Regions from separate parts of the Streptomyces sp. NPDC033966 genome, predicted to be linked through region 1. Evidence: riboswitches for the same ligand, from Rfam matches in the RefSeq annotation. Region 1 holds a riboswitch; each other region holds the start of a gene.
What was found. Region 1 has a riboswitch for cobalamin ahead of ACZ518_RS07715 (ABC transporter substrate-binding protein). Riboswitches for the same ligand answer to the same signal wherever they lie in the genome.

Region 1 (9,688 bases):
AGGAGGAGGAGCGCCGGCAGTGCGGCGCCCAGGACGCCGCCGGGCAGCGGGCCGCCCACCACGCCGAGCCCGGACACGGACCCCCGGGCCAGGATCAGCTGGCCGGGGCTGTCGGCGATGGTGCCGAGCGCCGAGGCCGCGCCGGACAGTGCGAGCCCGGTGATCATCACGCGGCGCCGGCCGGCGGCACCCATTCGGTGAGCCGGACCACGACGCCGTTGGGATCGGTGAGCTGGAACAGCTGCTCACCCCACGGCTCTTGGCGGATCCGGCCGTCGACGGCTGCTCCCTCGCGGCGCAGCCGTTCGTACTCGGCGGCGACGTCCGTGACGGTCAGGGTCACGGCCAGGTCGGCCAGCCCCTGGCCGCGCCAGGCCTGCGGCGGCAGCTCGGGGTCACGCTCGGACAGGGCGATCTCGGCGGAGGTGTCGTCCCGGCGGAGGCAGACGTACCCCTCCGCCGACTCGACTTCACGGAAGCCCAGATGGGTGGTGAAGAACCGGATGGAGGCGCCCATGTCATCCACGGTCAACGACACCTTGGTAGTGACGACGTTCATGCACCGAGCATCCTGTGTGGACAAGATGCTGATCAACGGTTGATCATGCAACGCTGGTTAAGCCTGGGGTTAACGAACATGCGGGGCGTGGGGGCGCGTGGAACTGCGCGACATCGAGATCTTCCTGACGCTGTCGGAGGAACTGCACTTCGGACGGACGGCCGAACGGCTGCACGTATCCGCAGCGCGGGTCAGTCAGGCCATCAAGAAACAGGAACGCTCGATCGGGGCCGAACTCTTCGAACGGACCAGCCGCCAGGTACGGCTCACACCGGTCGGCGAGCAGCTGCTCGGTGATCTGCGGCCGGTGTTCCGGAGCCTGAAGGCGAGCGTGGACCGGGCCCGGCTCACGGCCCGGGGCAAGACGGACGTCCTGCGGATCGGCCTGATGGTCACCAACGGACACGAACTGCGTCCCTTCTGGGACGCCTTCCGCACACGCCATCCGCAGTGGGGGCTGCGCCTGAGCCACAACGGCTACATGGACCCGTTCGCCCCGCTGCGGCGCGGCGAGATCGACCTGCTGCTGTCATGGCTCCCGGTGGAAGAGCCCGATCTGACCGTGGGGCCGGTGCTCTTCGACGAGCCCAGGGTCGCGCTGGTGGCCAACGACCACCGGTTGGCCGACCGCTCTTCACTGACCCTGGAAGCACTCGCGGACCACGGGATCGTCGGTCCGGACGGACCGCAGCCCGACTACTTCGAGAACGCCTTCGTTCCGTTCACCGCGCCCAGCGGCCGCGCCATCGAACGGAAGGCCCTGGTCACGACACTGGACGAGCTGTACACGCTCGTCGCCGACGGGGAGGTCATCCACCTCCTGGGCAATCAGGTCACCCGCTTCTACGTCCGGCCCGACGTCACCTACATCCCCGTCCGCGACACGCCCCTCCTGCGGTGGGGGCTGGTATGGCGGTCGGACAACGCCAGCCCGCTGGTCCGGGCCTTCGCGGGCATCGCACGCGAACTCGGGACAATGTCGCTGTAAGGGCCGGATCAGGCGCCGGAATCACTGAGCAAACGGGGGGCGCGTGGAGCTGCGCGATATCGAGATCTTCCTGACGTTGTCCGAGGAGCTGCACTTCGGGAGGACGGCGGAGCGGCTGCACGTGTCGGCGCCGCGGGTCAGCCAGGCGATCAAGAAGCAGGAACGGTCGATCGGGGCCGAGCTCTTCGAACGGACCAGCCGCCAGGTACGGCTCACACCGGTCGGCGAGCAGCTGCGCGACGACCTGCTCCCCGTCTTCCAGGGACTGAAGGCGAGCATGGACCGGGCGCGGCTCACAGCCCAGGGCAAGACGGACGTCCTGCGGATCAACCTGTTGGTCTCCAACGCACACGAACTGCGGCCCTTCTGGGATGCCTTCCGCGCGCAGCATCCGACGTGCGGGATACGACTCCGCTACAACGGCTTCATCGATCCGTTCGGGCCGCTGCGCAGGGGCGAAGCCGACCTGCTGCTCGCGTGGCTCCCTGTCGAGGAACCGGATCTCACCGTGGGCCCGGTGCTGTTCGAGGAGACCCGGGTCGCAGCCGTGGCGTCCGACCACCGGCTGGCGGTCCGGCCCTCGGTGTCCCTGGAGGTGTTCGCCGACCACGGCGTGGTCGGCGGGGAGTCGCTGCAGCCCGACTACTGGGAGGACGCGTTCATGCCCTTCTACACGCCCAGTGGCCGGACGATCGAGCGGAACACCTGCTCCGCCACCGACCTGGACTCGCTGTTCATGATCATCTCCTCGGGTGAAGCCGTCCACTCCTTCGCAGCCCAGGTCACCCGCTTCCATGTCCGCCCCGACATCACCTACCTGCACCTCCACGACGCCCCGAAGATGCGCTGGGGCCTGGTCTGGCGGTCGGACAACGGCAACCCGATGGTCCGGTCCTTCGTACGCATCGCCCGCGAGCTCGGGACGATGTCCCTGTGAGCGGCCTTCCGCCCCGCGCGGGTTGCTAACCGGGCGGCTGCGGGAGGTAGACGATGCTGGGGGCGCCCGTGGTCGGGTGGGTCCCGACGCGGGTGCGGACCCCGTAGACGTCCGCCAGCAGTTCCTCGTCCAGTACCTCGCCCGGCGGTCCCGCGGCGACGACCCGGCCCGCCGACAGGACGTAGAGCCGGTCGCAGAAGGAGGCCGCGAGGTTGAGGTCGTGCAGGACGAGGAGGGCGGTCGCGGGCAGGCCGCGGACCAGGCCGAGCACCTCCAGCTGGTAGCGGATGTCGAGGTGGTTCGTCGGCTCGTCCAGGGCCAGCAGGCCCGGTTCCTGGACGAGGGCGCGGGCGACGAGGGCGCGCTGGCGCTCACCGCCGGAAAGCTCCTCGAAGCGCCGCTCCGCGTAGCCGGCCGCGCCGACCCGCTCCAGCGCCCCGGCCACCTGCCGCCGGTCCTCCGGGCCGTCCTGCTCCCAGAAGCGCTTGTGCGGGCTGCGGCCCATGGCGACGACCTCGCGGACGGTCAGCCCGAAGGTGCCGGTGGCGTCCTGCGGGACCACCGCCACCCGCCGGGCGCGCTCCTTGGCGCCCAGCGCCCCGGCGTCGGCGCCGTCGAGGAGCACCCGGCCGGCGGTGGGCCGCAGGGTGCCGTAGACGCAGCGCAGCAGGGTGGTCTTGCCGCTGCCGTTCGGCCCGACCACGCCGACCGTCTCGCCGGGGCGGGCGGTGAGGTCGATCCCGTGCAGCAGCGTGTGCCCGTCCACCTCGTAACGCAGGGCCTCGACGGCGAGTTCCGCCGGTCCGCGCGTCATCCCGCCACCCCCTCGGTGCGGCTGGTCCTGCGCAGCATCCACAGGAAGAAGGGCCCGCCCACCAGCGCGGTGACCACCCCGACCGGGACCTCCTCGGGAGCCGCCGCCGTACGGGCGACCAGGTCGGCCAGGACCAGGAAGACGGCCCCGGCGAGCGCGGCCACGGGCAGCAGCGCCCGGTGGCCGGCGCCGACGGCCATCCGGGCGGCGTGCGGGACCATCAGGCCGACGAAGCCGATGGCCCCGCTGTAGGCGACGAGCACCCCGACGACGAGGGAGGAGAGCACGAACACGGCGGCCCGGAACCGGCCGGTGTCCAGGCCGAGGGTGCGCGCGCCCTCCTCCCCGGCGAGCAGCAGGTCCAGCGGCCGGGCCAGGGCGGTGAGCAGGGCCGTGCCGAAGAGCAGCGCGACGGCCGGCAGGGAGAGTTCGTCCCAGCGCGCCCCGCCGAGGCCGCCCAGGGTCCAGAACAGCGCGGTGCGGATCTGGTCGGGGTGCGCGGAGAGGACCAGGACCAGGCTGGTCAGCGCGGACAGGATGTACTGCACGGCCACCCCGGCCAGGATCAGCCGGCCGGTGGTCATGGTGCCGCCGCGCCGGGCCATGGCGTAGACGGCGACGAGCGCGGCCATGGACCCGGCGAAGGCGGCGGCCGGCAGCCCGATCCCGCCCGCGACTCCGGCGGCGCCCGCACCGAACACGATGACCAGCACCGCCCCCGCCGAGGCCCCGGAGGAGGCGCCGAGCAGGAAGGGGTCGGCGAGCGGGTTGCGCACGAGGGCCTGGAGGACGACGCCGGCCACGGCCAGTCCGGCCCCGACGACCGCCCCGAGCAGTACCCGCGGCATCCTCACGTCCCACACGATGGAGGCGAAGGCCCCGCGGGCGCCGGGGCCGCCGAGGACGATGTCGACGACCTGGCCGGGTGGGATCCGTACGGGTCCCAGGGCCAGCCCCGCCACCGCCGAGGCGGTGAGCGCGGCGGCGAGCAGCACGAGCGCGAGTCCGCGCCTCACGGGGCGTCGGGGTGCAGCTGGCGGCCCAGGGACTCGACGGCGTCGGCGACGCGCACGCCGAGCACGGCGGAGGAGAGCGGCAGCACGGCGAACCGCCGGTTCTTCACCGCGGGAACCTGCGCGAGCGCCGGGTCGTTCAACAGGCGCTGCTTCTTGGCCTCCACGGTGGTGCCGCCGTAGTCGTAGATGAGGACGACCTCGGGTCCGCGTTCGATGACCTTCTCCCACGGCACGTCGCCGAAGGTGTCCTTGAGGTCGGCGAACACGTTCGCGCCCCCGGCGAGGGAGACGATCTCGTTGCCGATGCCGTTGCCTCCCGAGGTGAAGGCGGAGGCCTCGCCGGAGTCGTAGACGAAGACGGACGGCCGGGCCCGGTCCTTCACCCGCGCGCTGACGGCGTCGACGCGCCGCTGTTCCTCCCGGACGAGGGCCTCACCGCGTTCGGGCACGCCGAAGGTCCGGGCGACCTCGGTGATCTCGGTCTTCAGCTGTTCGAGCCCGACCGGGCCCTCGGTGCAGTACTCCACGCTCAGCCGGGAGCCGATGCCGGCCTTGGCCAGCCCCTCGCGGTCCCGCCCCTGCCCCTTGTCGAAGGCACTGGCGTAACCGCCGTAGACGAAATCGGGGTTGGCGCCGAGGAGCACCTCCTTCGAGGGGTACTCCTTCGCCAGCACCTTGATCCTGTCGTAGGCGGGCCGGTAGGCGGGCAGCACGGAGTCGTCGAGGTAGGCGGTGCCGGCCATCCGGTCCTGGAGCCCGAGGGCGAGCATGATCTCGGTGGCGTGCTGGTTCATGGTGACGGCGCGCTCGGGCGGCGCCTGGTAGGTGCTGCTGACACCGCAGTTGGTGACGGTGTACGGGAACCCGGGCGCGGTCTGCGCCCCGGCGGCGGACCGCTCGGCCCCGGGCGGCCCGCCGCAGGCGGCGAGCGGCACGACGAGGGCGAAGGGCAGGAAGGAGCGCACGGCGGCGCGGACACGCGACATGGTGAGGCCTCTCCGGGGGATCCTCGTCCCCGGTCGAAGTGAAGAGGCGGTGCGTCAGTGTCTGACTCCCGGCCGTCGCGCGCACGCGGCGGCCGGTCACAGTGGCGGGACCGCACCGGAATCACACCGGTTTCCTGTCCTGCACCGCCGGGACAACCAGGCCAAGTCTGCCAGACGCGATCTTCACCCCCGGAAGGGGCGGCGGAGGGGTGGCGGGCCACCCGGATGGTTCGGGGGCCTTCTCACCGGGGTGGGCGAGCCGTTCCAGGATCCTGTCCCCACCCTGTCCCCACCAGACGACAAAAAGGACCCCGGGAGAGGTCTCCCGGGGTCCTTTCGACAAGAAATGCCCGTTCAGGCTTGGCAGGGGTAGCAGGATTCGAACCTACGACATCTGGTTTTGGAGACCAGCGCTCTGACCAGCTGAGCTATACCCCTTCGGTGGGTCACACCCTGCCATGAAGCGGCCGGAAGATCCAATCCATTTTCCGCGTCGCCGGTGGCGGGAGCGGGGCGGGCGGAGGATCGTGGGCGGGGAGGGGGTGGACCGCCGAGCCTGGGAGGCGTCGTGCGCCACCGTCCGGGGCGCCTGCTGGGGCCCCTCCTCGTGCTGCTGCTCGTCGGTGCCGGGCCCGACGGGTCCGGGGAGACCGTTTCGCTCGACGGGGACCGGGCCGGGGAGCGGCTCGACGTGACCCTGACCCGGGTCGTCGACCCCGCGGGCAGCGCCGGACCGGACCGGCTGGTGGCGGTGGAGCTGCGGCTGGAGAACACCGGGACGGTGCCGTACGAGGACTCCCCCGCGCCGGCCGCGCACCTGCTCGACACCGAGGGGCAGCGGTTCACGGGGACGGGCACCGCGACCGGTGCCGGGCCGAGCCTGCCGGACACCGTCACCCTGGTGCCCGGGGATTCGGCGTCCGGGTTCGTCACCTTCCGGCTTCCCGAGGGCGCCCGCCTCGCCGCCGTGCAGTTCGCGCTGGACCGGGGACTGGGCGACGACGTGGGCCACTGGAGCCTGTCCTGAGCCCTGCGGCCGCAGCGCCCGCAGCAGCGCTCTCGGCAGCGCCCCATGGAACGGAATCAGCCGGAAGTCACCGCGACGCGTGTAGTGACTTAGCAGGCTTTCACCAGTAGAACTTGTTCCCACTCCATCGAGAGTGAGGAACGTCACATGAGTGACAAAAACCTGCACAGCAAGGTATCCAGAGGTGTCACCCGCCGCGGATTCATCGCTGGAACTGGTTCTATTCTCGGAGCGATGGCGCTGGCGGTCAACGTCACCCCGGCCCATGCCGAACCGGCCACCACCACCGCCGCCGGGCCCATCGAATCCGGCGCCCGCGTCCCGGTCCTCGTGATCGGTACCGGCTACGGCGGCTCCGTCGCCGCGCTGCGGCTCGCCCAGGCCGGTGTCCCCGTGCACATGGTCGAGATGGGCATGGCCTGGGACACCCCCGGCAGCGACGGCAAGATCTTCGCCAACACCACCAGGCCCGACTACCGCTCGTACTGGCTGCGCACCAGGACCAAGGCGCCGCTCAGCAATTTCCTCGGCTTCCCCATCGACAAGGACGTCCCCCGCTACACGGGCATCCTCGATGCCGAGGAGATGGGCGGCATCATCGTCTACCAGGGCCGGGGCGTCGGCGGCGGCTCGCTCGTCAACGGCGGCATGGCCGTGACCCCCAAGCGGCAGAACTTCGCCGCGATCCTGCCCTCGGTGGACGCCGAGGAGATGTACGGGACCTACTACCCGCGGGCCAACGCCGGGCTCGGGGTGGGTCTGATCGACCCCGACTGGTTCGAGACGGTGGACTGCTACCAGTTCGCCCGCGTCGGCCGCAAGCACGCCCAGCGCTCCGGGTTCCCCTTCGTCTTCGTCCCCGACGTCTACGACTGGGACTACATGAAGAAGGAGGTGGCGGGCACCGTCCCCAAGTCCGCGGTCGACGGGGAGATCCTCTACGGGAACAACGCGGGCAAGAAGTCCCTCCAGCAGACCTACCTGGCCGCCGCCCGGGCGACCGGGAAGGTCACCGTCTCGCCCCTGCACCGGGTCACCACCGTCTCCCCCTCGGACGGTGGCGGCTACACGGTCGTCATGGAGCAGCTCGCCACCACCGGGGACGTCGTCGCCACCAAGACCGTCACCGCCGACCGGGTGTTCTTCGCCGCCGGCAGCGTGGGGACGAGCAAGCTGCTGGTCCGGCTGAAGGCGACCGGCGCACTGCCGAACCTGAACGAGGAGGTGGGCAAGGGCTGGGGCGACAACGGCAACGTCATGTGCGGCCGCGCCAACCACATGTGGGACCCGACCGGGAAGGTGCAGGCCTCCATCCCCTGCGGCGGCATCGACAACTGGGACGCGGGCGGCGCCTTCGCCGAGGTGGCCCCGCTGCCGACGGGGATCGAGACGTACGCGTCCTTCTACCTCTCCATCACCAGGAACCCGAACCGGGCGCAGTTCTCGTGGAACGCGGCGGCGGGGAAGGTGGAGCTGAACTGGCAGACGGCGTGGAAGCAGCCCTCGATCGACATGGCGAAGACCATCTTCGACAAGATCAACGCCAGGGAGGGGACGATCTACCGGACCGACCTCTTCGGGACCAACAAGGTCTGGGGCGACCATCTCACGTACCACCCGCTGGGCGGGGCGGTGCTGAACAAGGCCACGGACAACTACGGCCGGCTGCACGGGCACCCGGGCCTGTACGTCATCGACGGAGCGCTGATCCCCGGCAACACCAGCGTCAACCCGTTCGTGACGATCACGGCCCTCGCCGAGCGCAACATCGAGAAGATCATCGCCACGGACCTCTGAGCAGGTCCCTGAGCAGGCCCCTGAGCAGGTCCCTGAGCAGCTCTCTGAGCGGACCGGTTCCCGGGGCCGTCCGGATCCTCCGGGCGGCCCCGGGCCGTGCCGCGGGCGCCGGGGCGTCACGGTTCAGCCGCCCGGCAGCACGCAGACGCTGTCGAGGCCCAGTACGTGGTTGAGCCGGCCGAAGGCCAGCCAGGAGCCGATGCTCATGCTGAGCTCCACGATCTCCAGCTGGCTGTAGTGCGCGGTCATCCTCGCCCAGAAGTCGTCGTCGAGGTTGTGGTGGTCCAGGGCGTAGCGCTCGGCGTACTCGGCGGCGAGCCGGGTGCGGTCGTCGAAGGCCGTGGTGGTGCGCCATGCGGTGACGGCGTCCGCGAACTCCTCCTCGACCTTCTCCCCGTCCCGGTCGGTGCGCCAGTCGAGGCAGAAGACGCACCCGTTGATCTGCGCGATGCGCAGCCGCGCCGCCTCGAACTCGCGCAGGCCGAGCGTCGTGTGGGCGTAGACGGAGAGGGAGAAGTTGGCGGCGGCCATGCCGATGCCGGGGACCATGTCCCCCCACACGTACTCGATCGGGTGCTGTCCGTCGGGGATGTCGATCCTCATGGCTGCTTCCTTCCGAGTTTGCCGACTGCGGGCCGCAGCGGGACGTCCAGGGCGTCGTAGAGGCCGGGTTCCGCGGCCACCAGCCAGTCGATGGCCCCCACCAGGCGGCCGACGGCGGTGGCGTTCCCGCCGGCCGAGCGGTTGCCGCCCTCGTCGGTGGCCTCGACGGTCACCTCGATGCGGGGGCGGCCCTCGATGACCACCCGGTGGGCTCCGGCGCCGCCCTCCGGCGGGACGGGCCAGTCGGGGGCGCAGGAGGCGTGGATGCGGGTGACGTGTTCGATGACGATGCGGGGTTCGCCGCCGACGATGCCCTGGACCTCGAAGCGGATGGCGCCCTGGGTTCCGGCCTCGAAGACGCCCATGGAGGGGGTGTTCACCGTGCTGTCGAGGGCGCGGCGCTGCGAGGTCTCGCGTATCTCGTCGAGCTCGACGCCGAGGGCGCGGGCCATCATCCGGATCTGGCCGCCCCACACCATGGTGGGGATCGAGGGCATCAGCATCATCGGCTCGTGGTCCATGGGGTGGCCCATGCCGACGAGGTGGCGTACGGAGTCCGGCTGGTCGTACGTGGAGTAGTCGAAGATCTCCTGGCAGCGGATGGCGTCCACGGTGGTGCCCAGGCCGCTGATCAGCAGCGGGAGCACGTCGTTGCCCCAGCCGGGGTCGACGCCGGAGGCGAAGAGCGAGCCGCCGCCCTCGGCGATCGCGGCCAGGACGGGGTCCCGGAACTCCGGTGGGGCGCTGCGGTGGTCGTAGAGGGGGTAGAGGGCGGGGCTGACGACGGCCGCGCCGGCGGTGATGGCGCGGCTGATGTCGGCGAGGGCCCCGTCGGGGCGGATGTCGCCGGACGCCGCGTAGACGACGGCGGCCGGGCGGGCGGCGAGCACCGCTTCGATGTCGTCGGTGGCGGCCACCCCCAGCCGGTGGCCGAGTCCGGCGAGTTCGCCGGCGTCGCGGC
Region 2 (9,688 bases), on a different contig from region 1:
CTCGCCCGCTGGGTGTTCTCGCGGGAGCTGCTGCTCGACGGGCAGAGCGCCGCCACCGGCGAGGGCGACATCCAGGTGTGGCCGCGGTGGAGCGGCTCGGAGCCGCGCGTCCTGCTGGGCTTCAGCAACGGCGGGCAGAGCTGCGTGGTCTCCGCCCGCGCCAAGGACGTGCGCGAGCTGTGCCGGCGGATGACGGAGCTGGTGCCGCGCGGGCAGGAGCGGCGGCACTACGACCTGGACGCACAGCTGAGCGCGCTGCTGGCGCACTGAGGCGGCGCGCGCGGAACCGCGCGCCCTCCGGCGGTGTCCTATGAGATGACAGGCAGTCCCCGTCTCACGGAACCGGGGAGACATCATGCGTCACCCGCACCGCCGCCGGATCGTGGCCCTCGCCACGGGCGCCCTGCTCACCGCCGGGCTCGCGCTCTCCGCGTCGCCGGCGTCCGCCGCCACCACGACCACCACCAGCACCCAGACGCCGCTCGTCGTCAATGCCCGCTGGGGCGGGCACTGCACGTACGACCGGCTCGTCATCGACCTCCAGGGCTACGTGCCCCCGGTCACCGTCACTCCCGTGTCCCAGCTGGTCTACGACGGGTCCGGCAAGCCCGTGCCGCTGGCCGGGAAGTACTTCCTGGAGATCCGCCTGCACCCCGCCGCCGGGCACGACGACGCGGGGCAGAACGTCTACCAGGGGCCCAGGCTCCAGAAGATCTACCTCAGCAAGCTCAAGGGCATGGCCATGACCGGCGACTACGAGGGGTACGTGACCTTCGGCGCCGCCTTCGACACCCAGCCGACCTACAACACCTCCGTCCTGCACTCGCCCGAGCGGCTCGTGCTGGACTTCCCGCACCCCGACACCTGCTGACCCGCGGACGGCCCGGAGCCGCCCGGTCAGCGGTGTTCGGGGTTGGGGAAGTCGAAGCGGCAGCCGGCGTCCCACAGGGATCGCTGGTTGCCGTGGGCCGGCATGCCGCCGGCGCGCTTGAGGAGCGCCGCCAGGTGCATCAGGTTCCACGACATGAACGTGGTGTTCCGGTTGGTGAAGTCGTTCTCGGGACCGCCCGAGCCCGGGTCCAGGTAGGAGGGGCCGGGGCCGGCCTCGCCGATCCAGCCCGCGTCGGCCTGGGGCGGGACGGCGTAGCCGAGGTGCTGGAGGCTGTAGAGGATGTTCATGGCGCAGTGCTTGACGCCGTCCTCGTTCCCCGTGATCAGCGCTCCGCCGACGCGCCCGTAGTAGGCGTACTGGCCCTGCTCGTTCAGCAGCGAGGAGCAGGCGTAGAGCCGCTCGATGACCTGCTTCATGACGGAGCTGTTGTCGCCGAGCCAGATCGGGCCGCACAGCACCAGGATGTCGGCGTCCATGATCTGGCTGTAGAGGACCGGCCACTGGTCGCTCTCCCAGCCGTGGTCGGTCATGTCCGGCCAGACGCCGGTGGCGATGTCGTGGTCGACGGCGCGGATCAGCGAGGTGCGGGCGCCCGCCGACTCCATGACGGCCCGGCTCTTCGCGATCAGGCCCTCGGTGTTGCTGGTCTCGGGAGAGCGTTTGAGGGTGCAGTTGACGAAGACGGCGGAGAGGTCCTCGTAGCGGGGGCTCTGGTCGGCTGCCATGTCCTCCACCGTGCCGGGCGCCCGGCGGGCGGGCCAGCGGGCCTGGCCCGTCCGGGGTGTGCCGCGGGGCGGCGGCCGGGTGGCGGCCGGGGTGGCCGGATCGGTCCGGGTTGTGACGGTCCGTGCGGGCGACTAGGGTCGTCTGGCCTTGGTGTTCGGGAAACCGGTGGAAGACCGGTGCGGCCCTCGCCACTGTGATCGGGAAGTCCGGCTCCACTCTCCCCCAGACTCCGTCCGGGAGGTGCCCCCACCGCGGGAAGCCACTGGGCCCGCGCGGGAGACCGCACGGTCCCGGGAAGGCGGAGCCAGGGCATCAGTACCCGTGAGCCAGGAGACCGGCCGGGGCGCGTCGTCCATCCACGAGGTGCTGGAGAGGTCTCCCAACCCATGCATATAGCCGAGGGGTTCCTACCCCCTTTGCACGCGGTCGCCTGGGGCGCCGCGTCCGCCCCCTTCGTCGTCCACGGGGTCCGCGCGCTGACCCGCGAGGTGAAGGCGAACCCGGAGAGCACGCTGCTGCTCGGGGCGTCCGGCGCGTTCACGTTCGTCCTGTCCGCCCTGAAGATCCCTTCCGTGACGGGCAGTTGTTCGCACCCGACGGGGACGGGGCTCGGGGCCATCCTCTTCCGGCCGCCGATCATGGCGGTGCTCGGCACGATCACCCTCCTCTTCCAGGCGCTGCTGCTGGCCCACGGCGGGCTCACCACGCTGGGCGCCAACGTCTTCTCGATGGCCATCGCCGGGCCCTGGGCCGGCTACGGGGTCTACCGGCTGCTGCGGAAGTCCGGCGTGCCGCTGATGGTGACCGTCTTCGCCGGCGCGTTCTTCGCCGACCTGGTCACCTACTGCGTGACCTCCGTCCAGCTGGCGCTGGCCTTCCCCGACCCGGCGAGCGGCTTCCCGGGCTCCCTGGAGAAGTTCGCGGGCATCTTCGCCGTCACCCAGATCCCGCTCGCGATCAGCGAGGGCCTGCTGACGGTGCTCGTGATGCGGCTGCTGATGCAGTCCAGCAAGTCCGACCTGGTCCGGCTCGGGGTCGCGAAGCTGACCGGCGGCAAGCAGGCGAAGCAGGAGGCGGCGCTCTGATGAGCAGGAACGCGAAGATCAACACCCTGCTGCTGCTCCTGGTGGCGGCGCTGGCCGTCATCCCGCTCGCGCTGGGGCTCGGCGACGGCAAGGAGGAGCCGTTCACCGGCTCCGACGCTCAGGCCGAGGCGGCCATCACCGAGCTGAAGCCGGACTACGAGCCCTGGTTCTCCCCGCTGTACGAGCCCCCGTCGGGCGAGGTCGAGTCCGCGCTGTTCGCCCTCCAGGCGGCACTCGGGGCGGGCGTGCTCGCCTACTACTTCGGCGTCCGCAAGGGCCGCCGCCAGGGCGCGGCGCAGGCCCTCGCGCGGGCCGAGGCCGAGGCCGAGGCCGAGCCGGCCCGCCCGACCCCGGAGTCGTAGCCGGTGCTGCCGATCGACGTGGCGGCCCACTCCAGCCGCTGGCGGGGCCGCCACCCGCTGGAGAAGGCCCTGCTGGGGCTCGGGCTCACCGTCACCGCGGTGTGCCTGCCGCCCTGGCCGGGCGGGCCGCTGGTGGCCGCCGCGACCCTGGCCGTGCTGCTCGGGCCGGCCGGGGTGGCCGGGCGGCAGCTGTGGCGGGCCTTCCGGATCCCGCTGGGCTTCTGCGTGACCGGGGCACTGCCGTTGCTGGTGTCGGTGGGCGGCCCGGACGGGTTCCTCGCCCTCGCCCCGGACGGGCCCCGGCACGCGGTGGAGCTGCTGCTGCGCACTTCGTCGGCCTCGCTCGGGGTGCTGCTGTTCGCCTTCACGACCCCGGTCTCGGACGTGCTGCCCAGGCTGGTGCGGGCCGGGGTGCCGGCGCCGGTGGTGGACGTGGCCCTGGTGATGTACCGGATCGGCTTCCTGCTGCTGGACTCGATGGCCCAGGTCAGGCGCGCCCAGGCGGCCCGGCTCGGGCAGACGGGCCGGGCGGCGGTGTGGCGTTCGCTGGCCGGGCTCGCGGCGACCTCGTTCGTCCGGGCCTTCGACCGCGCGGCCCGGCTCCAGGAGGGGCTGGCGGGGCGCGGTTACGACGGCGCGCTGCGGGTGCTCGTGCCCGACGCGGCGCTGTCCTGGCGGTTCCTGACGGGGTCCGCCGCCCTGCTGACCGCTCTGGTCGCGGGGACCCTCGTACTGAAGGAGCTGTGGCTGTGACCCCGTTGGTGGAGCTGGTCGGCGCGGGGTACGCGTACGAGGACGGCCCGGCCGTGCTGTCCGGGGTGGACTTCGGCATCGCCGAGGGCCGCGCGCTGGTGCTGCTGGGCCGCAACGGCAGCGGCAAGACCACGCTGATGCGGCTGCTGAGCGGGGGCCTGCGGCCGGGCTCGGGGGCGCTGCGGCTCGGCGGCACGGAGGTGGCGTACGACCGCAAGGGCCTGGTCCGGCTGCGGACCTCGGTGCAGCTGGTGGTGCAGGACCCGGACGACCAGCTCTTCGCGGCCTCCGTGGAGCAGGACGTGTCCTTCGGCCCGATGAACCTGGGCCTGCCGGCGGCGGAGGTCCGCGAGCGGGTGGAGGGCGCGCTGGCCGCGCTGGACATCACGGCGCTGCGGGACCGCCCGACGCACCTGCTGTCGTACGGGCAGCGCAAGCGCGCGGCGATCGCGGGCGCGGTGGCGATGGCCCCGCGGGTGCTGATCCTGGACGAGCCCACGGCCGGGCTCGACCCGGACGGCCAGGAACGCCTCCTGGACGTCCTGGCGGGCCTGCGCGCGGCCGGCACCACGGTGGTCATGGCCACCCACGACGTGGACCTCGCGGTCCGCTGGGCCGACGACGCGGCCGTGCTGACCCCGTCCGGGATCCGCACGGGCCCCGCCGGGGAACTGCTCTCGGACCCGGAGCTGCTGGCGTCGGCGGGGCTGCGGTCGGCCTGGGCGCCGGTGGTCGGGGCGTTCCTGCGGACCCGGGGGGTGCTGGCGGACGGGGCGCCCGGGCCGCGGACCCCGGAGGAACTCGCGGCGCTGGGCTGAGCGCGGGGCGACCTACGATGGCGGCATGTCGCTGCCGCACGCCATCCTCACCGCCCTGCTGGAGAAGCCCTCGTCGGGGCTGGAGCTGACCCGGCGGTTCGACAAGTCGATCGGCTACTTCTGGTCCTCGACGCACCAGCAGATCTACCGGGAGCTGGGGCGGCTGGAGGAGGCGGGGCTGATCCGGGCGCTGCCCAGCGAGGTGCCCGTGCGCGGGCAGAAGAAGGAGTACGAGGTGCTGCCCGACGGCCGCGCGGAGCTGGCGCGGTGGGTGGACGAGAGCCAGGACCCGAAGCCGGTGCGGGACGCGCTGCTGCTGCGGATCCGCGCGGCGGCGGTGGTCGGGCCGCAGCGGCTGGGGCCGGAGCTGCGGCGCCATCTGGAGCTGCACCGGGCGCAGTTGGCCACGTACGAGGCCATCGAGGCGAAGGACTTCCCGGCGGGGCGGGACGCGGCCGCGGACCGGCTGCGCCGGCTCGTGCTGCACGGCGGCATCGCCCTGGAGAGCTTCTGGCTGAGCTGGCTGGAGGAGGCCCTGTCCGAGGTGGAGGCCCTGTCCGAGGTGGAGGGCCCGGCGCGGGCCCAGGCGCCGGAGGGCGGGGCCTGACGCGCCCCCGCCCCGGCGGGCGGGGCGGAGGCGGACGCGCCGCGCTTACTTGTTCAGGGAGGCCCAGAACTCGTCGAAGCTCATCAGCTTGTCGCCGTCGCTGTCCTTGGCGGCGATCACGGAGTCCGCGACCGCGGCGGTGACGTAGTGGTCACCCATCGCCTTCATGGCCGCGCTGTACTCGTCGGCCGTGACGAAGCCGTCACCGTTCACGTCGAACTTGTCGAACGTCGCCCGTGCGCTCTCGATGTCAGCCACTGGGTCCACCCCTTCTCGGTGCTTGTTGACCGGCTCAGGGTAGCGGCCCGGGGCGCCGCAGGCTCCCGCGGGTCCCGTTCGGGTCCCTTCACCCGTACCTGCCGCCATGTCCGGGACCGCCGCGTCCGCTAGCGGAAGATGCCGGTGTGACCGAGGGAGTAGCGGCCGGGCTGCGGGTACACGGCGAGGCCGTGGGGGCCGCCGCCGACCGGGATGCGGGCCAGCTGCTTGCCGGTGACGGTGTCGATGGCGTAGACCTCGGAGTTGTAGCGGCCGGAGAGCCACAGCACCTGGCCGTCGGCCGAGACCCCGCCCATGTCGGGGCTGCCGCCGTCGGGCAGCTTCCACTTCTTGGTGAGGCGGTTCTCCTTGAAGTCGAAGACCGAGATGCTGCCCTCGCCCCGGTTGGAGACGTACATCTCCCGCGAGTCGCGGCTGACGTACAGGCCGTGGCAGCCCTTGCCGGTGGGCAGCAGCTTGGGGACGTCGAACTTGTCCCCGCTGAGCACCCACATGCCGTGCGCCATCATGTCCGCGACGTAGAAGGTCTTCCCGTCCGGGGAGATCTTGACGTCCTGCGGCATGGCTCCCTCGAAGGGCAGCTTCTGCTGGCCGATCACCTCCATCTTCTCGGTGTCGACCTTGAGCAGTTCGCCGGAGAACTCGCAGCTGACGATGAAGTAGCGGCCGTCCGCCGAGAAGTCGGCGTGGTTGACGCCGAAGCAGGTGACGGGGACGGTCTTCACCCGGTCCATGGTGTGCGCGTCGCGGAAGACCAGCTCGCGGTCCATGGAGGCCATCACCACGGCGTACTTGCCGTGGGGGGTGAAGTACAGGTTGTACGGGTCGTGCACCTCGACGGGCTTGCCGGCCTCGCCGGTGGCCGGGTCGATCGGGGTGAGCGTGTGGCCGCGGTTGTTGTTGACCCAGAGGGTCTTCATGTCCCAGGAGGGCACCACGTGCTGCGGCTGGACGCCGACCGGGATGGTGTCGATGACCTTGTACGTGGCCGGGTCGATGACGGACACCGTGTTGGAGTTGGTGTTCGGCACGTAGACCCGGGACGGGAAGTCCTTGACCACCGGGGACAGCTTGTTCGGCCGGTCGGCGGCGTACACGTCGTGGGGATCGAGCAGCGGGGGCATCCCCGCCAGGCCCGGTGGCACGGCCGGGACGGCCTTGACGGGCTGCTTGGCGGGCCCCTTGGTGCCGAGGGCCTCGGCGGGGGCCTTGTCTGCCGATCCGCAGCCCGCCAGGGCGGCGAGGACCAGACCGGCCAGCAGCACGGCGGCCTTCCGGGGAAGGCGGGTGGTCTTCATGAGGTCAGCAGCTCCGTGGTGGTCACCGCGCGCAGTTCGCGGCGCGCGAGTTCTTCGAGGAGGGGCGGCATCGCGTCGACCGTGTCCGCGTAGCCGAAGTGCAGGCTCACCACCGATCCGGGCCGGATCGTCCCGGTGACGTTGCGGATGACGGCCGCCGCGCCGGGCGAGGTGAAGTCGAGGGAGTCCACGTCGTACGAGAGGACGTGCGGATAGCCCGCCCGCTGGGCGAGGGTCCGGACGAGGGGGGTGGCGTACTGGGTCTGCGAGGGGCGGAACCAGGTGCCGATGGAGCCGGTGAGCCGTTTGAGGCGCTGGGCGCAGCCGGTGATCTCGGCGTAGGCCCCGGCCTCGGGCATGCCGTTGATGGCGAGGTGGCGCTGGGTGTGGTTGCCGAGTTCGTGGCCGCCGTCCAGGATCCGCCGGGCCATGTCGGGGTGCTCGTCGAGCCAGCTGCCGATGGCCAGTACGGTGACCCGCGCGCCGGCCTTCTCCGCCGCGGCGAGCACGGCGCGGGCGACGGCGGGGTCCCCGTTGCCGTGGAAGGTGAGTGCGACCCGGGGCCGGTCGCGGGGGCCGTGCGCGATCTCCACGGGCTGCCCCGGGATGCGGCGGGGGGCCGGGGCCGCGGGCGCCGGCCCGGCCGGCCGGGCGGGCTTGGCGGGGGCGGCACGGACGGGTCCCGGCGCTGCCGGGCCGCCGCCCGTGCCGCAGGCCGCGGTGAGGGCGCCGGCGGCGGCCGCCGCCGTGGCGCGCAGGGCCGTACGACGGTCTGGATAACAGAGCACGCGCCCATTTAAGAGCCGGATGACACCGAAAGTAATGATTGACCCAATTTGGGACTTTCGCCGGACGGGCACCCAGACTCGGGTGTCCGGTATGTGATCAACGATTTACACAGAGCGGTCGATATTTATTCGTTGATTACGAGGCGAGTGGCCCATCTCACCTAGGATTTAGATGGAAACTCTTGAGATATGCACACTTATGTCCGACTCGGGACTTTTGGCGTTTGAGCCCTCGTCTGCCATAGTCGGAACCACGGCTTCCCTTTGACCCGAGCGAAGTCCCTCGCCGAGGATCACACACCCCACCGATCCTCGGCGCACCCATGAAACCCCCGCAGCGCCCCACCTCGGCGACAGGGGGTTTCTGGCGTTCCGGGGCCGCTCAGCGGTCGGCGACCCGCATCTCGAACCAGGTGATCTTGCCGCGCGGCAGCAGGTCCGCGCCCCAGCGGTCGGAGAGCTTGTCGACGAGGAACAGCCCCCGCCCCGTGGTGTCCAGCTCGTGGACCGGCATCAGACAGGGCAGCCCGCGCGAGGGGTCGCGCACCTCCACCCGGATCCAACCGCGCCGGCGCAGCATCCGTAAGCCGAAGGACCGGGCCCCGGTGTGGCGCACGGCGTTGCCGACGAGCTCCGAGACCAGCAGGACGGCGTGTTCGGAGATCTGCGGCGACAGCCCCCAGAAGCGGATGACCACGCTCTGGGTGAGCCGGCGGGCCGTGCTCGCGGACTCCGGCATGGACGGCAGCGTCACTTCCGCCTCGGCGGGGTTGCCGTACAACTCCAGAGCCCTGAGGCCCTGTTCGTCCTCGACCGCCGCCGTGAGCCGTACGGCCGACGCACTGCTGCGCTGCCGCGGCTGTTCCACACCCTCCAGGCCCGCCATGCACCCATCATGGACGGCCCGCGCGCCCGTCCGGGCCGTTCCACGGGAATACACCCCCCGGAACCATGGATTCCGAGGGGGTGTCCCGGCATATGCGAAAGGCAATCGAGGGCTGCATGAACCAGCCTGACCTGGGGTGACGTTCCGCTGTGCGGCGATCACCGTCGGTGGACCATCAGGTGCCCTTAAGGCCGGCTTAAGGCCTGGCTAATCCACCCTCAGGGGTTTCATACGGCCGCGCTCATGCGCGTCTTGAGGCATCCCTCGACTGCGCTCATACGACTGCGCTCATACAAACTTGGCCTTGCCCGGGCCCTCTTCGACGAAGCTGCGCATCCCGCGCTCGCGGTCCTCGGTGGCGAACAGGCCCGCGAACCAGTTGCGTTCGATGGTCAGGCCGGTGTCGATGTCCGCCTCCAGACCGGCGTCCACGCACTCCTTCGCGGCGCGCAGCGCGATCGCCGGGCCCTGGGCGAGCCGGGCCGCCCACGCGTGCGCCTGCTCGTACACCTCGGCGGCGGGCACGACGCGGTCCACCAGGCCCAGGGCGAGGGCCTCTTCGGCCTTGACCATGCGGCCGGTGAAGATCAGGTCCTTGGCCTTGGACGGGCCGATCAGCCGGGAGAGCCGCTGGGTGCCGCCCGCGCCCGGGATCAGGCCGAGCAGGATCTCGGGCTGGCCGAGCTTCGCGTTGTCGGCGGCGATCCGGTAGTCGGCGCACAGGGCGAGCTCACAGCCGCCGCCGAGGGCGTAGCCGGTGATGGCGGCGACGACCGGCTTGGGGATGCGGGCCACGGCGGTGAAGGCGTCCTGGAGCGCACGGGACCGGGCGACCATGGCCGCGTGGTCCATGTTCTGCATCTCCTTGATGTCCGCGCCGGCCGCGAACACCTTCTCCCCGCCGTAGAGGACGACCGTGCGCACGTCGGCGCGGTCGGTGGCCTCCACCGCGAGCTCGCGCAGCCGGTCCTGGGTGGCGATGTCCAGGGCGTTCATGGGCGGGCGGTCCAGCAGGATGGTGCCGACGCCTTCGGAGACTTCGAGAGAGATGGTCATACGGGGGAGGTTAGTGGCCAGGGGGTCTGGGGGTCTCCCCCAGAAGGGCGCTGCACGCGAAGTGGCCCGGTGCTGTGGGTCACAGCACCGGGCCACCGGCTCACGTACGCGGATCGGTTACTTGATCCACTCCGCCCA
Region 3 (9,688 bases), on a different contig from region 1:
CACGGCAAGCGGGCCCAGTGCTTCGGCGGCGCGAAGAACCACATGATCGTGATGCCCGACGCCGACCTCGGCCAGGCCGTCGACGCGCTGATCGGCGCCGGCTACGGCTCGGCGGGCGAACGCTGCATGGCCATCTCCGTTGCCGTACCCGTCGGCGAGGAGACCGCGGACCGACTCGTGGCGGCGTTGACGGACCGCATCGCCGCCCTGAGGATCGGCCGCTCCGACGACCCCGAGGCCGATTTCGGCCCCCTGGTCAGCCGGGACGCACTGGACCGGGTACGCCGCTACGTCGACATCGGCGTCAACGAGGGCGCCGAACTCGTCGTCGACGGACGGAATTTCACCCTGCCCAGGCACGAGAACGGCTACTTCGCCGGAGCCACCCTCTTCGACCGGGTGACCCCGCACATGCGGATCTACCGCGAGGAGATCTTCGGCCCCGTGCTGTCCGTCGTACGTGCGGCCGACTTCGAGGAGGCGCTGCGCCTGCCCAGCGAGCACCCCTTCGGCAACGGCGTGGCGATCTTCACCCGGGACGGGGACACCGCCCGGGAGTTCACCCGCCGGGTCAACACGGGCATGGTCGGCGTGAACGTGCCCATCCCGGTCCCCGTCGCCTACCACACCTTCGGCGGCTGGAAGCGCTCCGGCTTCGGCGACCTCAACCAGCACGGCCCGGACTCGATCCGCTTCTACACCCGTACCAAGACCGTCACCTCGCGCTGGCCCTCCGGGGTCAAGGAAGGCGCGAGCTTCACCATCCCCACGATGGGGTGAACGCCGTGACCACCGCCCTCACCGAGGACCAGCTCGCCCTGGCCGAGGTCACCCTCGACTTCGCCCAGGAACAGCTGGCCCCCCACGCCGTCATGTGGGACCAGACCAAGCACTTCCCCGTCGACGTGATCCGCCGAGCCGCCTCACTCGGGCTGGGCGGGGTGTACGTCCGCGAGGAGCACGGCGGTTCCGGACTGTCCCGCAGCGACGGCGTCCTCGTCTTCGAAACGCTCGCCACGGGCTGCCCTTCGATCGCCGCCTACCTCTCCATCCACAACATGGTCGCCTGGATGATCGACCGCTACGGCGACCACGCCCAGCGCGCCCGCTGGCTGCCGGGCCTGTGCTCCGCCGCGACCCTGGGCAGCTACTGCCTCACCGAACCGGGAGCCGGGTCCGACGCCGCGGCCCTGCGCACCCGCGCCGAACGGCAGGGCGACCACTATCTGTTGACCGGAGTCAAGCAGTTCATCTCCGGCGCCGGAGCCGCAGGCGTCTACGTGGTCATGGCGCGGACGGGTGAGCCCGGCCCGGCCGGGATCTCCGCGTTCGTCGTCGAGCGCGAGGATCCGGGGGTTTCGTTCGGTCCCAATGAACAGAAGATGGGCTGGAACGCCCAGCCCACCCGCCAGGTCGTCCTCGACGGCGTCCGCATCCCAGGCGACCGGCGCCTCGGCGCCGAGGGCGACGGGTTCCGCATCGCCATGAACGGTCTCAACGGCGGCCGTCTCGGCATCGCCGCCTGCTCGCTCGGCGGCGCCCGGAGCGCCCTCGACCGCAGTCTGTCCTACCTCGCCACCCGCGAAGCCTTCGGCACCCGCCTCCTGGACGCCCAGGCACTCCAGTTCCGCCTGGCCGACATGGCCACGGAACTCGCCGCCGCCCGCGCACTGGTCCGGCAGGCCGCCGAGGCACTGGACTCCGGCGATGCGCTGGCCCCGCGACTGTGCGCGATGGCCAAGCGGTTCGCCACCGACACCGGGTACGCGGTGGCCGACGCAGCCCTCCAACTGCACGGCGGATACGGCTACCTCAGCGAATACGGCATCGAGAAGATCGTCCGCGACCTGCGGGTCCACCAAATCCTGGAAGGCACCAACGAGGTCATGCGCGTCATCGTCGCGCGCGGACTCACGGAGAACCTGCGATGACCAACGAAACCCCACCCGACCGCGACCACGACCACGTCCTCCTGCGCACCGAGGGCCACGCCGCGTACATCACCCTCAACCGCCCCAAGGCCCTCAACGCCCTCAGCCACCCCATGGTGCTCCGCATCGAGGAAGCGCTCTCCGCGTGGGCGGATGACCCCGCCGTCGCGCTCGTCGTCATCGAGGGTGCCGGTGAACGGGGCCTGTGCGCCGGCGGGGACATCCGCGCGATCCACGAGGACGCCCGCACCGGCGGCACCGCGTCGGCCGACTTCTGGCGGGACGAGTACCGGCTCAACGCACTGATCGCCCGCTACCCCAAGCCCTACGTCGCCCTCATGGACGGCATCGTCATGGGCGGCGGGGTCGGCGTCTCGGCCCACGGCAGCGTCCGCATCGTCACCGAACGGTCCAAGGTCGCCATGCCCGAGACCGGCATCGGCTTCGTCCCCGACGTCGGCGGCACCTACCTCCTCGCGCTGGCCCCCGGCGAACTCGGCACCCATCTGGCGCTGACCGGCGCACCCGTCGGCGCCGCCGACGCACTTCTGTGCGGTCTCGCCGACCACTACGTACCCTCGGCGTCGCTGCCGGCGCTCGCCCGGGACCTGGCCGCTCAGCCGGTGCACACCGTACTGGAGCGGTACGTGCAGCAGCCGCCGCCAGGAGATCTGGGTCCCGCCCGCGAGTGGATCGACCACTGCTACGCCGCCGAGAGCGCCGAGGAGATCGTCGAACGGCTGTCGGCTCCGGGCGTCCCCGCCGCGAAGGCCGCCGCGGACACCCTGGCCGCCAAGTCACCCACCGCCGTCAAGGTCACCCTGGCGGCGCTGCGCCGGGCCCGGCAGCTCGGACCACTGGAACGGGTGCTGGAACAGGAGTACCGCGTCTCCTGCGCAGCACTGTCCTCCCCCGACCTGGTCGAGGGGATCCGCGCGCAGGTCATCGACAAGGACCGTAACCCGCACTGGTCGCCGGCCACGCTGCAGGACGTCACCCCGGCGGACGTGGAACGGTACTTCGCCCCGCTCGGCGCGAACGAGCTCCGGCTCGTCGCGACCGCTCCGTCCCAGGAGGTCGTCTGGTGAGCAGCACCGTCGCATTCATCGGGCTCGGCCACATGGGCGGCCCCATGGCCGCCAACCTCGTCAAGGCCGGACACCGCGTCCTCGGCTTCGACCTCGTCCCCGCCCTGCTCGCCACCGCGGCCTCAGCCGGCATCGAGCCCGCGGTGACCGCGGCCGATGCCGCCGCGGAAGCCGACGTGGTGATCACCATGCTGCCGGCCGGCCGTCACGTCCTGACCCTGTACCGCGAGCAGGGGCTGCTGGCCGCCGCCCGGCCGGACACCCTGTTCGTGGACTGCTCCACCATCGACGTCGCCGACGCCCGTACCGCGCACGAGGCGGCCGTCGCGGCCGGGCACCGTGCGCTGGACGCCCCGGTGTCCGGCGGGGTGGTGGGCGCCGAGGCGGCCACGCTCACCTTCATGGCGGGCGGCGGAGCAACGGAGTTCGCCGCCGCCCGCCCCCTGCTCGACGCCATGGGCAAGAAGGCCGTGCACTGCGGCGCCGCGGGCGCCGGGCAGGCCGCGAAGATCTGCAACAACATGATCCTCGCCATCTCGATGATCGGCGTCAGCGAGGCCTTCGTCCTGGCCGAAAGCCTCGGCCTGGACCACCAGGCCCTCTACGACGTCGCCTCCACCGCGTCCGGCCAGTGCTGGGCGCTGACCGTCAACTGCCCGGTCCCCGGACCGGTCCCGTCCAGCCCCGCCAACCGCGACTACCGGCCCGGATTCGCCGCCCCCCTGATGGCCAAGGACCTCGGCTTGGCCGCCAACGCCCTGCGGGCCGGCGGGGTCGACGCACCGCTGGGCCTCAAGGCCGCCGAGATGTACACCGCGTTCGCCGCCGCCGAGGGGGCGGACCTCGACTTCTCGGCGATCGTCCGCACCCTCCGCACCGCCGGCCCGAACCAGAACGGAACCCCCGCATGACCTACGAGACCATCCTGCTCGACCGCAAGGACCGGGTGGCCGTCCTCACCCTCAACCGGCCCGGGGCACTCAACGCCCTCAACCTCCAGGTGATGAAGGAGGTCGTGGCCGCCACGGAGGAACTGGACCGGGACCCGGAGGTCGGCTGCATCGTCCTGACGGGCTCCGAGAAGGCCTTCGCCGCCGGCGCCGACATCAAGGAGATGCGCCCGCACAGCTACATGGACATGTACCTCACCGACTGGTTCACGGCATGGGACCGGCTCGGCGATGTCCGCACCCCCACCCTCGCCGCGGTTTCCGGCTACGCCCTGGGCGGCGGCTGCGAACTGGCCATGCTCTGCGACATCCTCCTCGCCTCCGACACCGCGAAGTTCGGCCAGCCCGAGATCAAGCTGGGCGTCATCCCCGGCATCGGCGGCTCCCAGCGGCTCACCCGGGCCGTCGGCAAGGCCAAGGCCATGGAACTGTGCCTGACCGGGCGCACCATGGGCGCCGAGGAGGCGGAACGCGCCGGGCTGGTCTCCCGGATCGTCCCCGTCGGCGACCTGCTCGACGAGGCCCTCGCCGTGGCCGCGACCGTCGCCGAGATGTCCAAGCCGGTCGCGATGATGGCCAAGGAGGCCGTGAACCGCGCCTTCGAGACCACCCTCGCCGAAGGTGTCCGCTTCGAACGCCGCCTCTTCCACGCGGTGTTCGCCACCGCCGACCAGAAGGAGGGCATGTCCGCCTTCGTCGACAAGCGCCCGCCCCGCTTCACCCACAGCTGAGCGCGCCCGGCGGCTGCTGGCCCACCGTACCGACCCCGCCGGTACGGAGGCAGCCGCACCACAGCCGGCGTCGGCCCTCGGCTGACCCACGCGCCGCATCAGCCACCCTCAGAGCCCTGCCGCCCCCGACATCCGGGGCGGCAGGGCTCTGGCTATGGCCCGGACCGCCTGCGCGGCCCGGACCCGGAGGGTCAGCCGTTGCCCCCGCTGGTGAGGCCGGCGCGGACCTCACGGGCGGCGGCGACCAGGTTCTCCACGGATGCACGGGTCTCTGCCCAGCCGCGGGTCTTCAGACCGCAGTCGGGGTTGACCCACAGCCGCTCGGCCGCAATGGCCTCCAGGCCCGTGCGCAGCAGGCCGGCCGCCTCCTCGGTGCTGGGGACGCGCGGGGAGTGGATGTCCCAGACTCCGGGTCCGGCCTCGCGGGGATAGCCGTGGGCGGCGAGTTCACGGGCGACCTGCATGTGGGAGCGGGCGGCTTCCAGGCTGATGACGTCGGCGTCGAGGTCGTCGATGGCCTGGACGATGTCGCCGAACTCGGCGTAGCACATGTGGGTGTGGATCTGGGTGTCCGGGCGGACCCCACTGGTGGTGAGGCGGAACGCCTCGGTCGCCCAGGCCAGGTAGTCGGCGTGGTCGGCGGCGCGCAGCGGGAGGGTCTCCCGCAGAGCGGGCTCGTCGACCTGGATGACGGCGGTGCCGGCGGCCTCCAGGTCGTTCACCTCGTCCCGCAGGGCGAGAGCGACCTGGCGGGCGGTCTCGCCGAGGGGCTGGTCGTCCCGTACGAAGGACCAGGCGAGCATGGTGACGGGGCCGGTCAGCATGCCCTTGACGGGCTTGGCCGTCAGGGACTGTGCGTACGAGGTCCAGCGGACGGTCATCGGCTCGGGGCGGGAGATGTCGCCGGCCAGCACCGGGGGCCGCACGTACCGGGTGCCGTAGGACTGGACCCACCCGTGCTGGGTGGCCAGGTACCCCGTCAGCTGCTCGGCGAAGTACTGGACCATGTCGTTGCGTTCGGGCTCGCCATGCACCAGGACGTCCAGGCCGGTCTTCTCCTGGAAGGAGATCACCTCCTCGATCTCACCCTTGATACGTGCCTCGTACCCGGCAGTGTCGATCCGCCCGGCCCGCAGGTCCGCGCGGGCCACGCGCAGTTCGTCGGTCTGCGGGAAGGACCCGATCGTGGTGGTGGGCAGCAGTGGCAGGCCGAGATGGGCCCGCTGGGCGGCGGCTCGCCGGCCGTAGGGCTGGGAGCGCCGGCCGTCGGCGTCGGTCACAGCCGCGGTGCGGGCACGGACGGCAGGGTCGTGCGTGATGGGGGAGGCCGCTCGGGACGCGAGGGCGGCCCGGTTGGCGGACAGATCACCGGCCACCGCCGCGGTGCCGGACCTGAGGCCCTTCGCCAGGGTCGCGATCTCGGCGGTCTTCTGCCGGGCGAAGGACAGCCACCGCAGGATCTGCGGGTCGACGTCCTTCTCCACCGCGGCGTCGAGCGGGACGTGCAGCAGGGAGCAGGAGGCGGATACGTCCACCCGGTCGGCCAGGCCCAGCAGGGTGCCGAGCGTGGCCAGGGACTTCTCCAGGTCGTTGACCCAGACGTTGCGGCCGTTGACGACCCCCGCGACCAGCCGCTTGCCGGGCAGTCCGCCGACGGCGGCGAGGTCGTCGAGGTTGGCGGCGGCCGGGCCGGTGAAGTCGAGGGCGAGGCCCTCGACGGGAGCCTTGGCCAGGACGGGCAGGGCGTCGCCGAGCCGGTCGAAGTACGAGGCGACCAGCAGCTTCGGCCGGTCGGTGAGGGCTCCGAGTTCGCGGTACGCGCGGGCGGCCGCACCCAGGTCGGCCGGGGTACGGTCCTGCACCAGGGCAGGCTCGTCCAGCTGCACCCACTCCGCCCCGGCCGCACGCAGTGCGCCGAGGACCTCCGCGTACACGGGCAGCAGCCGGTCGAGCAGCGTCAGCGGCTCGAAGTCCGCTGCGACACCGGGTGCAGGCTTGGCCAGCAGCAGGTAGGTGACCGGCCCGACCAGGACGGGACGGGCGGTGTGGCCGAGAGCGAGGGCCTCGGCGAGCTCGGCGACCTGCTTCGCGGGATCGGCGGTGAAGACGGTGTCCGGACCGAGTTCCGGCACCAGGTAGTGGTAGTTGGTGTCGAACCACTTGGTCATCTCCAGCGGCGGCACGTCCTGCGTCCCGCGCGCCATCGCGAAGTAGCCGTCCAGGGCGTCGGCGGCAACCGCGGCCCGGTGCCGGGCGGGGATCGCGCCGACCATGACGGTGGTGTCCAGGACGTGGTCGTAGTACGAGAAGTCCCCGGTGGGCACTTCGGTGATGCCGGCGCCGGCGAGCTGCTGCCAGTTGGTACGGCGCAGTTCCGCGGCGGTGGTGCGGAGGGCCTCGGCCGTGACACGGCCCTTCCAGTAGCCCTCGATGGCCTTCTTCAGCTCACGGCTCCCGCCCTGGCGGGGGTAGCCGTAAACAGTGGCGCCTGCTGCCGCGGCTGCGGACTTGGTGGTCACGGAGATCTCCTTCGCGAGATGGATCCCTGAGATCCCGGCGAGGGGACGAAGGCGCGAAGGAGTACCGGCAACGGACGGTCGCGACGTCGCGCGGCAAGCGCGGTCGCCCGTCTCGTTGTGTACGCCGACCCGCCCACGAGGTCACCGGGATATCCGCGCACGGCATGGGCCGGGCACGGGCAACGGGCAGGTCTTCGGACTCGCGGGCACGCCTGCCGGTCTCCCGGCGGGCACCTACTGGCCGTCGCTTCCCAGGCCCGTCCCGGACCCAGTGCGTATGACGGCGGTCGTTCCCGCTCACCGCTGCGGGGCAGTCCCGGATTCCCACCGGGTTCCCTCTTACGACGCATCCCGCCTGGCGGACGGGGCGAACCAGCTGCACCGGCCACCCTACGGGGTGTGCCCAAGCCATCGACAGAGATGTCCACGTTTCGGATGGTGAAACGAGACGTGCGCCTGACGGCGGGCGCGTCAGCGGCGGCGCCATTCCTCGGCCAGGAGACGGTAGGAGCGGACCCTGTCGGCGTGGTCGTGCGTGATCGTGGTGATCAGCAGCTCGTCGGCGCGAGTGGCCTCCTGGAGCCGTTCGAGGTGATCGGCGACGGTCCGCGGCGAGCCGACGAACTGTGTCTCCACCCGGTCGGCCACCACCTTCCGGTCTGCGTCCGTCCAGGGGCCCGTCAGCGCCCGCGCCTCTCCCGGGGACGGGAAGGGGATGGCGCCTTCGGCCGTGCGGATGCTGTGTACCCAGGGCGCGTATCCGGCGGCCAGTTCGCGGGCCGTGGCGTCGTCCTCGGCCACGACCACGTCGGCGGACACGGTGAGGTACGGGCGGTCCAGTTCGGCGGAGGGTTTGAACGCGGCCCGGTAGCCCTCGGCCGCCTCCAGCACGCTCGCCGGGCTGACGTGGTAGTTCGCGGCGAACCGCAGGCCGTTGCGGCCGGCCGTCTCGGCACTCTGGCCGCCGCTGCTGCCCAGGATCCACACCTGTACGTCGGCCCCCTCGCCGGGGACGACGTGCGCCTCGATGCCCTCGCCGGACCGGTACTCGCCGCGCAGCAGCGCGAGGACGTCGTCGACCTGCTCGCCGTAGTCCTGCGGCTGGGCACCGGGCAGGTTCAGCAGCTTCTGCTGGAGCACGAACCGGGGATGGCCCGCCACGTGCGCGAAGGAGAAGCGCTCCGGGATGCGCAGCCCGTTCGGGGTGTGTCCGACGAAGGGCTCCGCCTCCCCGGCCCGCTGCGGAGGCCGGCCCGCCGAGCGGCCCAGGCCCAGGTCGAGGCGGCCCGGGTGCAGGGCGTCGATCAGGCCGAACTCCTCGACCGTGGACAGCGCCGTGCGGTGGCCGAGCTGTACGGCCCCGGAGCCGATCCGGATCGTGGAGGTGGCGGAGGCGGTCAGGGCCAGCACCACTGCCGGGGAGGTCCCGGCGACTCCGGGATTGAGGTGGTGCTCGGCGAACCAGTAGCGCGCGTAGCCGAGTTGTTCCGTCTGCCGGGCCAGATCGATGCTGTTGTGCAGGGCGTCGGCGGCGGTGGAGCCGGAGGGGATCGGGATGAGGTCGAGGACCCCGAGCGGGATGCCGGACATGGCCAGGTCTCCTTACAGATCGGCGAAGGGGGGATCGGGGATCTCGCGGCGCAGCGCCGGCGCGACCTCGGACTGGAACAGTTCCAGCGAGGCGCGGTGGGCGGCCGGCGGGAGACCGCCCGGCTCGGCCTGCAGGTGCAGGACGGTGTGGCCGAACTGCTCGTGGTAGCGGTGCACCTTCTCGACGATCTGCTGGGGGCTGCCGATCAGCGCGGAGCTGCGCTCCACGAAGTCGTCCAGGTGCGGGAACACCGGTTCCACGCCGGCGTGTTCGTGGAAGGCGAGGTACTGCTCGAAGGCCGGCCGGTACGCCGCCACCGCCTGCTGCGAGGTGCGGGCCGCGTGGAAGCCGGCCGTACCCGCGCCCACCACGGCGAGCGCCGGGTCGTGCCCGTAGTGCTCCCAGCGCTCCCGGTAGTGGCGGATCAGCTCGGCGTACGGGCCGATCGGATGGGTGACGTTCGCGGAGAACAGCGGATCGCCGTAGCGGGCGGCGAGGTCCACGGACTCCCGGCTGGTCGCGCTGCCGTGCCACACCCGCGGGGGCAGCCCAGCGGGGCGGGGCAGCACCTGGGCGTCCTGCAGAGCCGGCCGGAACCGGGGCTCCGCCGTCACCCGGTCCTCGCGCCAGAGCCGCCGCAGCAGCTCGTAACCCTCGCTGTTGCGCTCCCACTGGTCCTCGGGCGTGACGTTGAACAGCTCCCGCTGGGCCGTGCCGTTGCCCTTGCCGATCATCAGCTCCAGCCGGCCGCCGGACAGGTGGTCCAGCGTCGCGTAGTCCTCGTACGCCCGGACGGGGTCGAGCAGGCTCAGCGTGGTGACGGCGGTGAAGAGCCGGATCCGGCGGGTCAGCGCGGCTATGTGGGAGAGCACCACCGG

Region 2: another riboswitch for cobalamin. It lies ahead of ACZ518_RS01420 (energy-coupling factor ABC transporter permease); the one in region 1 lies ahead of ACZ518_RS07715 (ABC transporter substrate-binding protein).
Region 3: another riboswitch for cobalamin. It lies ahead of metE (5-methyltetrahydropteroyltriglutamate--homocysteine S-methyltransferase); the one in region 1 lies ahead of ACZ518_RS07715 (ABC transporter substrate-binding protein).

The regions. Positions count from the first base shown of each region.
Region 1 is NZ_JBVIRQ010000002.1:491,194-500,881, forward strand. It holds gene ACZ518_RS07685 (hypothetical protein) at 1-167, opposite strand, end outside; gene ACZ518_RS07690 (VOC family protein) at 167-559, opposite strand; gene ACZ518_RS07695 (LysR family transcriptional regulator) at 657-1,547, shown strand; gene ACZ518_RS07700 (LysR family transcriptional regulator) at 1,591-2,484, shown strand; gene ACZ518_RS07705 (ABC transporter ATP-binding protein) at 2,510-3,298, opposite strand; gene ACZ518_RS07710 (FecCD family ABC transporter permease) at 3,295-4,314, opposite strand; gene ACZ518_RS07715 (ABC transporter substrate-binding protein) at 4,311-5,300, opposite strand; cobalamin riboswitch at 5,336-5,473, opposite strand; tRNA gene ACZ518_RS07720 (tRNA-Trp) at 5,662-5,738, opposite strand; gene ACZ518_RS07725 (DUF4352 domain-containing protein) at 5,869-6,327, shown strand; gene ACZ518_RS07730 (GMC oxidoreductase) at 6,475-8,124, shown strand; gene ACZ518_RS07735 (carboxymuconolactone decarboxylase family protein) at 8,248-8,727, opposite strand; gene ACZ518_RS07740 (NAD(P)H-dependent amine dehydrogenase family protein) at 8,724-9,688, opposite strand, start outside.
Region 2 is NZ_JBVIRQ010000001.1:297,282-306,969, forward strand. It holds gene ACZ518_RS01405 (SsgA family sporulation/cell division regulator) at 1-270, shown strand, start outside; gene ACZ518_RS01410 (AMIN-like domain-containing (lipo)protein) at 356-871, shown strand; gene ACZ518_RS01415 (flavodoxin family protein) at 898-1,617, opposite strand; cobalamin riboswitch at 1,750-1,975, shown strand; gene ACZ518_RS01420 (energy-coupling factor ABC transporter permease) at 2,005-2,703, shown strand; gene ACZ518_RS01425 (energy-coupling factor ABC transporter substrate-binding protein) at 2,703-3,065, shown strand; gene cbiQ (cobalt ECF transporter T component CbiQ) at 3,069-3,818, shown strand; gene ACZ518_RS01435 (energy-coupling factor ABC transporter ATP-binding protein) at 3,809-4,636, shown strand; gene ACZ518_RS01440 (PadR family transcriptional regulator) at 4,662-5,243, shown strand; gene ACZ518_RS01445 (EF-hand domain-containing protein) at 5,289-5,501, opposite strand; gene ACZ518_RS01450 (YncE family protein) at 5,630-6,820, opposite strand; gene ACZ518_RS01455 (polysaccharide deacetylase family protein) at 6,817-7,608, opposite strand; gene ACZ518_RS01460 (ATP-binding protein) at 7,991-8,599, opposite strand; gene ACZ518_RS01465 (enoyl-CoA hydratase/isomerase family protein) at 8,783-9,550, opposite strand; gene ACZ518_RS01470 (L,D-transpeptidase) at 9,668-9,688, opposite strand, start outside.
Region 3 is NZ_JBVIRQ010000009.1:295,627-305,314, reverse strand. It holds gene ACZ518_RS25905 (CoA-acylating methylmalonate-semialdehyde dehydrogenase) at 1-780, shown strand, start outside; gene ACZ518_RS25900 (acyl-CoA dehydrogenase family protein) at 777-1,931, shown strand; gene ACZ518_RS25895 (enoyl-CoA hydratase/isomerase family protein) at 1,928-3,019, shown strand; gene mmsB (3-hydroxyisobutyrate dehydrogenase) at 3,016-3,930, shown strand; gene ACZ518_RS25885 (enoyl-CoA hydratase) at 3,927-4,700, shown strand; gene metE (5-methyltetrahydropteroyltriglutamate--homocysteine S-methyltransferase) at 4,892-7,219, opposite strand; cobalamin riboswitch at 7,400-7,598, opposite strand; gene ACZ518_RS25875 (LLM class flavin-dependent oxidoreductase) at 7,691-8,809, opposite strand; gene ACZ518_RS25870 (LLM class flavin-dependent oxidoreductase) at 8,822-9,688, opposite strand, start outside.